2 linked regions of the Actinocatenispora sera genome follow. Each later gene encodes a partner of the first gene's protein in a complex. Links are inferred from orthologs where the notes say so. Each region holds a gene or a part of one and is shown in the gene's direction. Other genes may lie near its edges.

Region 1 (6,119 bases):
AAGATCCGCATCCGGTACGCCAAGCGGGGCCGCCTCGCGTTCACCTCGCACCGCGACTTTGCCCGCGCACTGGAGCGGGCCATGCGTCGCGCGGCGGTACCGATCGCCTATTCGTCCGGGTTCAGCCCGCACCCGAAGATCTCGTACGCCTCCGCCGCGCCGACCGGCGTGGCGAGCGAGGCCGAGTACTTCGAGGTCGGCCTGCAGGCGCCGGTCGAGCCGGACTGGCTGCGCACCGCGCTGGACGCGGCGCTGCCGCCCGGCCTGGACATCCTGGAGGCGGTCGAGGCCCGCACGTCCGACTTCGCCGACCGGCTCACCGGTTCGCACTGGCAGATCCGACTGCCCGAGGTGACCGACTCGGCTGCCGAGGCGGCGGTGGCCGCGTTCCTCGCCGCGGACGAGGTCCTGGTCGAGCGGATGACCAAGTCCGGCCGCCGCACGATGGACGCGCGCTCGCCGGTGGTACGCATGGCGGTCACCGAGCGTGGCCCCGACGCGGGTGGTCAGCCTGGTGAGGTGGGCAACACCACGCCGGAGCCGGCCGCCGGGGGCGCGGCCGGTCCGTGTGCCATACTCGATCTAGTCGTACGGCACGTAACCCCGTCCGTACGGCCCGATGACGTCCTGGCCGGCCTGCGCGTGGTGGCCGAGTTGGCGCCGCCGGTCCCACCGAAGGTGATCAGGTTGGCGCAGGGCACGCTCACCGGGCACGGCGAGATCACCGATCCGCTCGTGGTCGTCGGTGCGGACAGGGCAGTCAGCGGAACCCCGTCGACCTGACGGCCGGGCCGCACGGCCCGGGTAGGCAGACTTCGGGTGGCTCGGCAGAGCCGCTCGACCTGTGGACCACCCCCGCGTGGCTGCGCTCTCGCGCCCGGGGGCGGTAGAACTGGAGAACGCCCGGATGCTCGACAACGAGCCGACAGGCAGCACGGACGCAGTGCAGGACGCCGCGTCCGACGCCGACCGGCCCACCGCAGACAGCCCCGCCGCGCCGGCCGCGAGCCGGACCCGCCGGCGGGCCACCCGATCCGCGGGGCCACCCAAGCCGCTGGAACCGGCGACGACCGGCGCGGCGGCCACCGAACCGCCCGCCCACGCCGACCCCGGCATCCCGTCCCGCGGCACCGACACCGCCGCCGGGCCCGCCGAGGCGGCGCCGGCGACGAAGCCGCGCGGTCGCCGCGCCACCCGGCCGGCGGCCGCCCCCGCGACCAGCGCGACCGACGAGGCCGTCGCGATCAGCGCGAGCGCCCGCGGCAGCGGTCCGGACGACGCGGGACGCGGCGACGACGCCGGCGAGCCGGCGCCGCGCCGGACCCGTACCCGGAAGAAGGCGGCGGCACCGGCTGCCGAGCCCGCACCGGCAGAGCCCGCACCGGCCGAGGCCGCAGCCGGCGCCGAGGAGGCGCCGGCGCCGCGCAAGCGGGCCAGCCGCCGCCGGGCGACCGCAGCCAGCGAGGCCGACACGTCGGCCGGGCCCGCGGCGACCGAAAAGCCGGCCGAGCCGGCCGGGGACTCGACGGCCGAACCGGCCGCGGAGCAGCCGGCCGAACCGGAGCGACCCACCACCCGCCGGCGCCGGCGGGTCGCGGCGCCGGTGCTGTTCGTGGCGCCCGACGCGGCGGTCCCGGCGACCACGCCGACGAACGCGCCGGAGGACCAGGCGGAGCCGGCGGCCGAGACCGCCGAACCGGCGCCGGAGCGGTCCCGCGGGCGCCGGAAGCAGCAGGCCGAGCCGGCCGAGCAGGCCGAGCCGGAGCAGGCCGAACCGGCCGCCGAGGCGGACGAGGACGGCCTGGACGACGGCGACGGGAAGCACCGTCGGCGTCGCGGCCGGCGCGGTCGCGGTCGCGGCAAGGGCGCGGCGGAGGAGGCCGAGGCCGCCGAGACCGAGTCCGGCGCGGCCGACGAAGCCGGCGAGTCCGCCGAGGCCGATGCCGGTGAGGAGTCGGCCGAGGGTGGCCGCCGCCGGCGTCGCCGGCGTCGCCGGGGCGCCGCGGGTGACACCGAGCCGTCCCCGGACGACCCGCCGAACACCGTGGTCAAGGTCCGCGAGCCGCGCAGGGCGGTGGACGAGGTACAGGGCGTGTCGGGCTCGACCCGGCTGGAGGCCAAGCGGCAGCGCCGGCGCGACGGCCGCGAGCAGCGCCGTACCCGGCCGCCGATCCTGTCCGAGTCGGAGTTCCTGGCCCGGCGCGAGGCGGTCGACCGCAGCATGGTGGTGCGCCAGCTCGGCGACCGCACCCAGATCGCCGTGCTGGAAGACGGCGTGCTGGTCGAGCACTACGTGTCCCAGTCGACCAGCAACACCATGATCGGCAACGTCTACCTCGGCAAGGTGCAGAACGTCCTGCCCAGCATGGAGGCGGCGTTCATCGACATCGGCCGGGGCCGCAACGCGGTGCTCTACGCCGGCGAGGTCAACTGGGACTCCGCCGGCCTGGAGGGCCGCACCCGCGCGATCGAGCGGGCGCTGAAGCCCGGCGACAGCGTGCTGGTGCAGGTCACCAAGGATCCGATCGGGCACAAGGGTGCCCGGCTGACCAGCCACGTCACCCTGTCCGGCCGCCACCTGGTGTACGTGCCGGGCGGGCACGCGTCCGGGATCAGCCGCAAGCTGCCGGACACCGAGCGCAAGCGGCTGCGGGACGCGCTGAAGCGGCTGGTGCCCGAGCACGCCGGCGTGATCGTCCGCACCGCCGCGGAGGGCGCCAGCGAGGACGAGCTGTCCCGCGACGTGACGCGGCTGCAGGCGCTGTGGGAGACGATCGAGAAGAAGTCGACGTCCGCCTCCGCACCGTCCCTGCTGTACGAGGAGCCGGACCTGGTGATCCGGGTCGTCCGCGACCTGTTCAACGAGGACTTCAAGGAGCTGGTGGTCGCCGGCTCGGACGCCTGGGAGATGGTGCACGAGTACGTCGAGCACGTCTCGCCGGACCTGGTCGAGCGGCTGAGCCAGCACACCGGCAGCAAGGACGTGTTCACCGAGCTGCGCATCGACGAGCAGCTGTTGAAGGCGCTCGACCGCAAGGTGTACCTGCCCAGCGGCGGATCGCTGGTCATCGACCGCACCGAGGCGATGACCGTGATCGATGTCAACACCGGCAAGTTCATCGGCTCCGGCGGCAACCTGGAAGAGACGGTCACCCGCAACAACCTGGAGGCGGCCGAGGAGATCGTTCGCCAGCTGCGGCTGCGGGACGTCGGCGGCATCATCGTCATCGACTTCATCGACATGGTGCTGGAGAGCAACCGGGAGCTGGTGTTGCGCCGGTTGACCGAGTGCCTCGGCCGGGACCGGACCAAGCACCAGGTCACCGAGATCACCTCGCTGGGGCTGGTGCAGATGACCCGCAAGCGGGTCGGCCAGCCGCTGATCGACGCGTTCAGCGAGACCTGCGAGCACTGCAAGGGCCGCGGCGTGATCATCCACCTGGAGCCGGCCAAGCACGCCGGCAAGGGTGGCGGGTCGGACTCGGCGAAGCAGCAGCCCGCCGACGAGGGCAAGCGGACCGGTGAGGGCAAGCGCCGCCGCAAGGACAAGTCCGACAAGGACAAGCTTGAGAGCGCCGACAAGAACAAGTCGGACACGGTGGCCGAGGAGTCCGTCGACCAGCAGGCCGGCGCGGACGCGACGGCGGAGCAGCCGGTCGCAGCCGACAGCGGCAGCGGGTCGGCCGCGGTCGAGGCGGCGGACGGGCCAGCCCCGGACGCCGGGCCGGCCGAGACCCCGAACCGGCGCAAGCGGGCAGGTACCCGGCGGCGCAAGGTGGCCGAGGCCGAACCGGTCACCGCGGACAGCTGAGCGATCGGCGGGATCGGGACCGCGTTCCGTCTCCCGCCGACTCGTACCGGCGCCAGAGGAGACGGTGGGTTCCGGGCGGGGTGGCCGGTGTGGGCGGCGGGCACCCGATGCCGTACCCTTACCGGCGGTGCCTCGTGCGCCAGGGTCTTGGCTGCCCCGAGCTCGCACCGAGGACGCTGGATCTCGCAGGTGGTGGCCGCGGTCGCGGCTCGCTTGTGGGCCGGACAGCGCGGCGCCGCCATGCGGCGCAGCACCACCACGCCACGCAGCAACACCACACTGCGGGAGCACCGAGCTTGCGGTGACACCGTGACACTGAACCACTGAAGGAGACCTGCGTCCGATGTACGCGATCGTCAAGACCGGCGGCAAGCAGTACAAGGTCGCCGAGGGCGACGTGATCGAGGTCGAGAAGCTCCAGGGTGAGCCCGGCGACACGGTGACGCTGCCCACGGTGCTGCTCGTCGACGGCGAGGGTGACGCCACCACGGTCACCACCGACCCGGCCACGCTGGCCGAGGTCGAGGTCACCGGCGAGCTGGTCGCCCACACCAAGGGCCCCAAGATCAAGATCCACAAGTTCAAGAACAAGACCGGCTACCACAAGCGCCAGGGTCACCGCCAGCCGCTGACCCAGGTGAAGGTGACCGGCATCGAGAGCGGGAAGTAGGGCGCCGAGATGGCACACAAGAAGGGTGCGTCGAGTTCGCGCAACGGCCGCGACTCCAACGCTCAGCGGCTCGGCGTGAAGCGCTTCGGTGGTCAGCTGGTGAACGCCGGCGAGATCATCATTCGCCAGCGTGGCACCAAGTTCCACCCGGGTGACCTGGTCGGCCGGGGCAAGGACGACACGCTGTTCGCGCTCAGCGCCGGCAACGTCGAGTTCGGCCGCAAGCGCGGTCGCCGGGTGATCAGCATCGTTCCGGTGCAGCAGTAGCATCGATCGAGACGTTCGCGGGCGGGCCGGACACCGGCCCGCCCGTTCTGTGTTTCGCGCCCTGGGTACGCCGTGACCGGCGCACGCCGGTGCGGGGTGAGGGAGGTCGGCGGTGACCACGTTCGTGGATCGGGCCGTACTGCACGTACAGGCCGGTAACGGTGGCCACGGCTGCATGTCGATCCACCGGGAGAAGTTCAAGCCGCTGGGCGGCCCGGACGGCGGCAACGGAGGCCGCGGCGGCGATGTGATCCTGGAGGTCGACGCGGGCGTACACACCCTGTTGGACTTCCACTACCGACCGCACCTGAAGGCTGCGAACGGCAAGCCCGGCCAGGGCTCGAACCGGGACGGCGCGCAGGGCGAGGACCTGCGGGTCCGGGTACCGGACGGCACCGTGGTGCTGACCGCCGACGGTGAGGTGATCGCCGACCTGGTCGGTACCGGTACCAGCATCGTGATCGCGCACGGCGGTCGCGGCGGGCGGGGCAACGCGGCGCTGGCGAACTCGCGGCGCAAGGCGCCCGGGTTCGCAGAGCTGGGCGAGCCGGGCGACGCCTCCGACGTGGTGGTGGAGCTCAAGAGCGTCGCCGACGTCGGCCTGGTCGGCTTCCCCAGCGCCGGCAAGTCGTCGCTGATCTCGGTGCTGTCCGCGGCCCGGCCGAAGATCGCCGACTACCCGTTCACCACGCTGCAGCCCAACCTCGGGGTGGTGCGCGCGGGCGAGGTCACGTTCACCATCGCCGACGTACCGGGGCTGATCCCGGGCGCCGCCACCGGCAAGGGCCTCGGCCTGGACTTCCTGCGCCACATCGAGCGGTGTGCGGTGCTGGTGCACGTGGTGGACCTGGCGACCGAGGAGCCGGGCCGGGACCCGGCCAGCGACATCGACGCGATCGAGGCCGAACTCGCCGCGTACGGCGGGCTCACCGACCGGCCGCGCATCGTGGTGCTGAACAAGCTGGACGTGCCGCACGGGCGGGAGCTGGCCGAGATCGTCGCCGCCGACCTGGCCGAGCGCGGCTGGCCGATCTTCGAGCTGTCCGCGGTGACCCGGGAGGGGCTGCGGCGGTTCACGTTCGCGCTGGCCGACGCCGTCCGGCGGTACCGCGCGGAGCACCCGCCGACCGAGCCGACCCGCATCGTGCTGCGCCCGGCGGCGGTGGACGAGAGCCACTTCGAGGTGGCCGTCGACCCCGATGGGGTGTACGTGGTGACCGGACCGCGGCCGGAGCGCTGGGTGCGGCAGACCGACTTCTCCAACAACGAGGCGATCGGCTACCTGGCCGACCGGCTGGCGCGGCTGGGGGTGGAGGAGGCGCTGGCGAAGGCCGGCGCGCAGCCCGGCGCACCGGTGCGGATCGGTGCGAT
Region 2 (6,283 bases), 730 kb from region 1 along the record:
CCGTCACGGTGACCGCCCATCGCGGCGCCGCCCGCGGAAAGGTGAAGCTGCACGTGCTGGGATCGCTGACCCGGATCGGCGCGGACACCGGCCGGGTCGGGCTCGCCGACGGCTCGGCGACCGGTGACTTCGGCGTCGTCGGGTACGACGCGTCCGGCTACACCGCGCCGATCGAGCCGGCCGACGCCACCCTCGACTACGACCACTCGCTGCTGTCCATCGGTACCGACGCGGACGGCAACTTCACCGTCAAGGCGAAGAAGGACTCCGGGGCCGCCCTGGTGACCGTCCACGTCGGACGGTTCACCACCCAGGTGCCGGTGACGGTTGGGCTGACCGACGAGCCGGTCGCGAACTTCGACGACGCGGCGCAGTGGAGCTTCAGCGCCGCCCGCGCCACCGGTTCGCTGTCGGCTGCCGCGGACGGGCACACCGGCACCGCGCTGTCGATGTCGTACGACTTCACCCAGTCGACCGGCACCCGCGCCGCCTACGCGAAGCCGCCGGCGCCGATCACCGTGCCGGGCCAGCCGCAGGCGTTCGGGATGTGGCTGTACGGCAACGGGCACGGCGAGTGGCCGACGCTGGACTTCATCGACGCGCAGGGCACCCACCAGCTGCTGCGCGGTGACTACATGACCTGGACCGGCTGGAAGTACATCGAGATCGGGGTACCCGCCGGAGTGGCGTATCCGTTGACGCTGAGCCGGTTCTACGTCGCCGAGACCCGCGCGGACACCCAGTACCAGGGGTCGCTGATGCTCGACGACCTGGTGGCGAAGGTACCGCCGGCGGTGGACACCTCGGCCCCGCCGACTGTGCGCGACCCCGTGGTGATCCAGGACGGTACGCTCGCCGGCCGGCACTGGCGGTTCGCGGTGATGTCCGACGCGCAGTTCGTCGCCCGCGACCCGGATTCGGCGATCGTCGCCTCGGCCCGCCGCACGCTGCGCGAGATCAAGGCGGCCAAGCCGGACTTCCTGATCATCGACGGTGACCTGGTCGACGAGGGTTCGCCGGCGGATCTGGCGTTCGCCCACCAGGTGCTCACCGAGGAGCTCGGCGACGCCGTGCCCTGGTACTACGTACCGGGCAACCACGAGGTGATGGGCGGCAAGATCGCCGACTTCACCGCCGAGTTCGGCCCGGCGCAGCAGGTGTTCGACCACACGGGCACCCGGTTCATCACCCTGGACACCTCCAGCCTGGGCATCCGTACCGGTGGGTTCGACCAGATCGAGCTGCTGCGCCAGCAGTTGGATGCGGCGGCCACCGACCGCTCCGTGTCGTCGGTGGTGCTGGTCGAGCACGTACCCCCGCGGGACCCGCTGCCGCAGCAGGGCAGCCAGCTGTCCGACCGCAAGGAGGCGGCGCTGGTCGAGTCCTGGCTGGCCGACTTCGGCCGCCGTACCGGCAAGGGCGTCGGCTTCGTCGGCGGCCACGTCGGCGTGTTCCACGCCTCCCACGTCGACGGCGTGCCCTACCTGATCAACGGCAACTCGGGCAAGAACCCGGCGGCGCCGGCGGACCAGGGCGGGTTCATCGGCTGGACCGAGTTCGGGGTGAACCCGGTCTCCGCGCACGAGCAGGCGCAGCGGCGGGCCGACCCGTACGGCGCCGGGCCGTCCGACTGGCTCGCCGCCCGGATCCGGCCGCAGACCGACACCGTCACGCTCACCGCGCCGGACCACCTCGCGGTGGGCAAGACCGGGACCGCCTCGGCGTCGCTGACCCAGCAGGACAACACCGTGCCGGTGGCGTACCCGGTCAGCGCCGACTGGTCCGCCTCCCGCGGTGTCCGGTTCGGTGACCGGCGCGGCGGGAGCGACGTCGTCGCGTACGACCCGGTGTCCGGCACGCTGACCGGGCTGCGCCGCGGTACGGCCACGCTCACCGTGGATGTCAACGGCGTCCGCGACACGGTGACCATCACCGTCGCCTGACCGCAACACGCCGGAGGGCCGGAGCCACCACTCCGGCCCTCCGGCGCGTCCGGCACCCGATATATATCGCCTACCGGTATATAGTGCCAGCATGAGCGAGCCGCCGCTGCGCGAACCGACGTTCCTGATCCTGACCGCGCTGGCCGACGAGCCCCGGCACGGCTACGCGGTGATCGAGGAGGTCGACCACATCTCCGCCGGCTCGGTCCGGCTGCGCGCCGGCACCCTGTACGCGGCGCTCGACCGGCTGCGCGCCGACGGCCTGATCGAGGTCGACCGCGAGGAGGTCGTGCAGACCCGGTTGCGCCGGTACTACCGGATCACCGCCGAGGGCGCCCGCCGCCTCGCCGCGGACGCGGCCCGGATGCGCCGGCACGCCACCGCCGCCGCCCGCCGCCTCGGCCGGTTCGCGGGTGGCACCGCATGACCCCGCTGGAGCGGCGCTACCGCCGGCTGCTCGCCCTCTACCCGCCCGCCCACCGCCGCGAGTACGAGGACGAGATGGTCACCGTCCTGCTCGCCGACACCGCACCGGGCCGCGACCGCCCATCGGTCGCCACCATTGCCGACCTCCTGCTCGGCGCCGCCACCGTCCGGCTACGCACCGCCCGCCGCTGGCTCGCCGGCGACGCCTGGCGCCGCGCCGCGCCGCTCGCCGCGAAGCTGGTCTGCCTGCTGCTCGCGGCTCGTGCGGTGCCGGTGCTCGGGCTGGCTGCAACGGCGGTGGGCGGCCCGCTTGGCTGGCGGTCCACGCTGCTGACGTCCGCTGCCGGCTCCCTGGCCTGGCTCGCGGTCGTAGCGCTGTCGCTCGGCGGCCGGCGAGCGCCGGCCACCGCCGTGGCGGGCGCGCTGACTGTCGCCGGTGCAGCGGGCATGCTGCTCGATGAGGGGATCGCCGAACGGCTGTCGATCTCCGGCTGGTACCTCGTCGTGTTCGGCGCCACCGCCACTGTCGCCGTGGCGATCCGGCCTTCCCCCGTGCCGCCGCACCGCCTCCTCGGCGTCGCCCTCGGGGTCGCCGTGGCTGTCACCCCCGGACTCGTGCAGCTCGCCCGCCGGCCGCTGCCGTTCGAGTGGTTCTGGATCGCGCCGATCGGGATCGATCCGCTGAGCCTGACGGCGCTCGGGGCGGCCGCGCTGGGGCTGGTGACCTGGCTGGTCGCGGCGCGGCGGCTCGGGTTCGCGGTCGCGGCCCGGATCGCCGTGCTGCTCGTACCGGGGGCCGCGGTCCGCGTCCTGCTCGGCCCTGCCGGCCAGGGACACCTGCTGGTCGACGCGGTGCGGCCGGCGTGGGCTGCCGTCGCGGCCGGGGTGGCCGCGCTGGTGTCGTTCGGTCTCGCGCTGATCGTCCTGACCGTGGTGGAACGGGTGGTTCGGCTCGTCCTGCTCGGTCGGATGGTCGAAGCGGAGCGGGCATCCGGCGGTGCCGCGGAGCCGCTACCTGACGGTCGGCCGGCGGGCTCGGGCCGCGACTGGCGGTCGTGACGCCTCGGCGTCACCGGGCGGCGGTCCGGCATCGTGGCGCCGTCCAGGAAGTGTCCGGTACGGGCGGGCATAAGTGGCGGGGTGGGGGCGTTACCCAGGCGGTGTGGTTGTGGGAGCACGTGCCACACTGGTACGACGGCCCGTTTGAGGTTCCGGTTCACGCCGTGGCGACAGGCGCCTGGCGACCCGGCGACCTACCTGGAGAGGACCCCCATGAAGAGTGGCATTCACCCGCAGTACCAGGCAACCGAGGTGACCTGTTCCTGCGGCAACTCGTTCACCACGCGCAGCACCGCGTCGGGCGGCTCGATTCACGTCGAGACGTGCAACGCCTGCCACCCGTTCTACACCGGCAAGCAGCGCATTCTGGACACCGGCGGCCGGGTCGCCAAGTTCCAGCAGAAGTACGCCAAGGCCCGCGCCGCGCAGGCCAAGGCCGGCAAGTAGCGACCACGACGGCGCTCGCCGCCCGATCCGTGACGGATCGGGCGGTGGGCGCCGTTTCGTCTGTCCACGGGGTCGGTCGACCCGGCCCCGGTCCGCGTGACGGTGAAGGGGAGCGATGGCGATGGACACGCCCGGTGGTGACCGGCTCGGTGAGCTGCGCGACGAGTACCAGCAGCTGGAGCAGCGGCTGGCCGATCCCGCGTTGCACGCCGACGCCAACGAGGCGCGCCGGGTGGGCCGCCGCTACGCCGAGCTGGGCCCGATCGTGCGCACCGCCGGCGAGCTGGACACCGCCCGTGCCGACCTGTCCGCGGCCACCGAGCTCGCCACCGAGGACGCGTCGTTCGCGCCCGAGGTCGACGCGCTGACCACGGTGATCCCCAAGCTGGAGGAGCGGCTGGCCGAGCTGCTCGCGCCGCGCGACCCCAACGACGGCAAGGACGTCATCCTGGAGATCAAGGCGGGGGAGGGCGGCGACGAGTCGGCGCTGTTCGCCGGCGACCTGCTCCGGATGTACCTGCGGTATGCGGAGCGGCACGGCTGGGTCGCCGAGGTCATCGACGCCGAGGAGACCGACCTGGGCGGTTACAAGGACCTGTCGGTCGCGATCAAGACCAAGGGCATCCCCGAGGGCGGCATCGGTGTCTGGGCGCGGCTGAAGTTCGAGGGCGGCGTGCACCGGGTCCAGCGGGTACCGGTGACCGAGTCGCAGGGCCGCATCCACACCTCGGCGGCCGGCGTGCTGGTACTGCCCGAGGCCGAGGACGTCGACGTCACGATCGACCCGAACGACCTGCGCATCGACGTGTACCGCTCGTCCGGGCCGGGTGGCCAGTCGGTCAACACCACCGACTCCGCGGTGCGCATCACGCACCTGCCGACCGGCATCGTGGTGTCCTGCCAGAACGAGAAGTCGCAGCTGCAGAACAAGGAGCAGGCGCTGCGCATCCTGCGGGCCCGGCTGCTCGCCGCCGCGCAGGAGGAGGCCGACGCCGCCGCATCCGACGCCCGGCGCTCGCAGGTGCGTACCGTAGACCGGTCGGAGCGGATCCGCACCTACAACTTCCCGCAGAGCCGGATCACCGACCACCGCATCGGCTTCACCGCCTACAACCTCGACCAGGTACTCGACGGCGACCTGGACGCAGTCCTCGACGCCCTCGCCGAAGCCGACCGCGCCGCCCGCCTGACAGGAACCGAACTCCGACGTTAGGGGCGCCCCCGCCCGCCCCGGCCGCGAACGTTGATCAAGGGATCCGAACGTTGATCAAGGGATCCGGTCATCGGGTCCTGCCGCGATGTGCCCGATTCCCTTGATCGACGTCGGCATCCCTTGATCAACGATCGACGTCGGCATCCCTTGATCAACTTGAGGGGGCCGGGGTCACGAGGCGCGGGCGGCGTGCTTGGCGGCGTACATGGCGCGGTCGGCCAGTTCGAAGCCGTTCTGGACGCCGGAGCGCAGGTCGAGCTCGGCCCAGCCGATGCTGACGGTGATCGGGGTGCCGGGCACCAGGGCGTCCCAGTCCTCGGTGCCGAACGTGCCGATCACCCGGTTGCCCACCTCGTACGCCTCGGGCAGCTGCGCGCCGGGCAACACCACCACGAACTCGTCCCCGCCGTAGCGGGCGACGAAGTCGCCGCGGCGCATCACCCGGGCGAGCAGCCCGGCGGCACGTTGCAGTACCGCGTCGCCGGTGAGGTGGCCGTGCACGGTGTTGACCGCCTTGAACGAGTCGAGGTCGAGCACCCCGATCACGCCGCGCTCGCTGCGGTCGGCCATCGCGGCGACGTGCTGCTCCAGGTGCCGCCGGTTCGGCAGGCCGGTGAGCGGGTCGGTGAGCGCCTCGTCGGCGTAGCGGGCGACGGTGGCCCGCAGATCGTCGTGGTCCAGCCGGGCTTCGACCCCGTCGATGAACAGGTCGCGCAGCCGGTCGATGGCCTGCGCGGTGAGCCGGAACGCCTCCCGGTCGGCCTGGTGCGCGGCGGCGTGGTCGCCGGCCGCCGCGTACGCGAGGGCGCGCAGTCGCGGCGGCTCCGAGGCGCCGAGGGTGCGGGCGTCCACGCTGATCCGCTCCAGCCGGGTCACCGCCTGTTCCGGCCGGCCGTCGGCGATGTCCAGGCAGACCGCGCCGAGCGCGCGCAGGTCACCCACCAGCGGGTCGTGGCTGCGCGGCTCGCCGAGCCACGGGTACGCCGGCATCGGCGCGGGTTCGCCGAACGCGGTGAGCCGCGCGAGCGCGTAACCGACGTAGGGCCGGTCCATCTCGGGCAGCTGGGCCTGCGCCTGCTGCGGCGCGCCGGGTAGCTGGCCGAGCACGTCGCGCAGGATCCGGATGCAGCCCTCCGCGTCGCCGCGGTGGTCCAGCGACACCGCGAGCCGCACCCGTACCTCCGGGATCACGTAC

What was found. Proteins that work in one complex are often made in the same cells at the same time.
Region 2: rpmA (region 1) and rpmE share a complex: the UniProt entries of both Bacillus subtilis proteins name them as parts of the 50S ribosomal subunit. The link is inferred for Actinocatenispora sera from one-to-one orthologs.

The regions. Positions count from the first base shown.
Region 1 is NZ_AP023354.1:3,342,488-3,348,606, forward strand. What follows is about bases 3,293-6,119. They hold rpmA (50S ribosomal protein L27), read left to right. Parts: upstream 3,293-4,490; coding sequence 4,491-4,748; downstream 4,749-6,119. Other genes in these bases: Asera_RS16090 (Rne/Rng family ribonuclease), read left to right, coding at 3,293-3,811; rplU (50S ribosomal protein L21), read left to right, coding at 4,155-4,481; obgE (GTPase ObgE), read left to right, coding at 4,861-6,119. Outside these bases: Asera_RS16085 (TIGR03936 family radical SAM-associated protein), read left to right, coding at 1-783; more of Asera_RS16090, read left to right, coding at 908-3,292. UniProt on the Bacillus subtilis protein: Plays a role in sporulation at high temperatures.
Region 2 is NZ_AP023354.1:4,075,277-4,081,559, forward strand. Bases 2,268-5,258 are described here. They hold rpmE (50S ribosomal protein L31), read left to right. Parts: upstream 2,268-3,641; coding sequence 3,642-3,875; downstream 3,876-5,258. Other genes in these bases: Asera_RS19425 (PadR family transcriptional regulator), read left to right, coding at 2,268-2,370; Asera_RS19430 (hypothetical protein), read left to right, coding at 2,367-3,428; prfA (peptide chain release factor 1), read left to right, coding at 3,997-5,088. Outside these bases: Asera_RS19420 (phosphodiester glycosidase family protein), read left to right, coding at 1-1,943; more of Asera_RS19425, read left to right, coding at 2,035-2,267; Asera_RS19445 (GGDEF domain-containing protein), read right to left, coding at 5,260-6,283. UniProt on the Bacillus subtilis protein: Binds the 23S rRNA. While neither of the L31 paralogs is essential, this protein seems to function as the main L31 protein.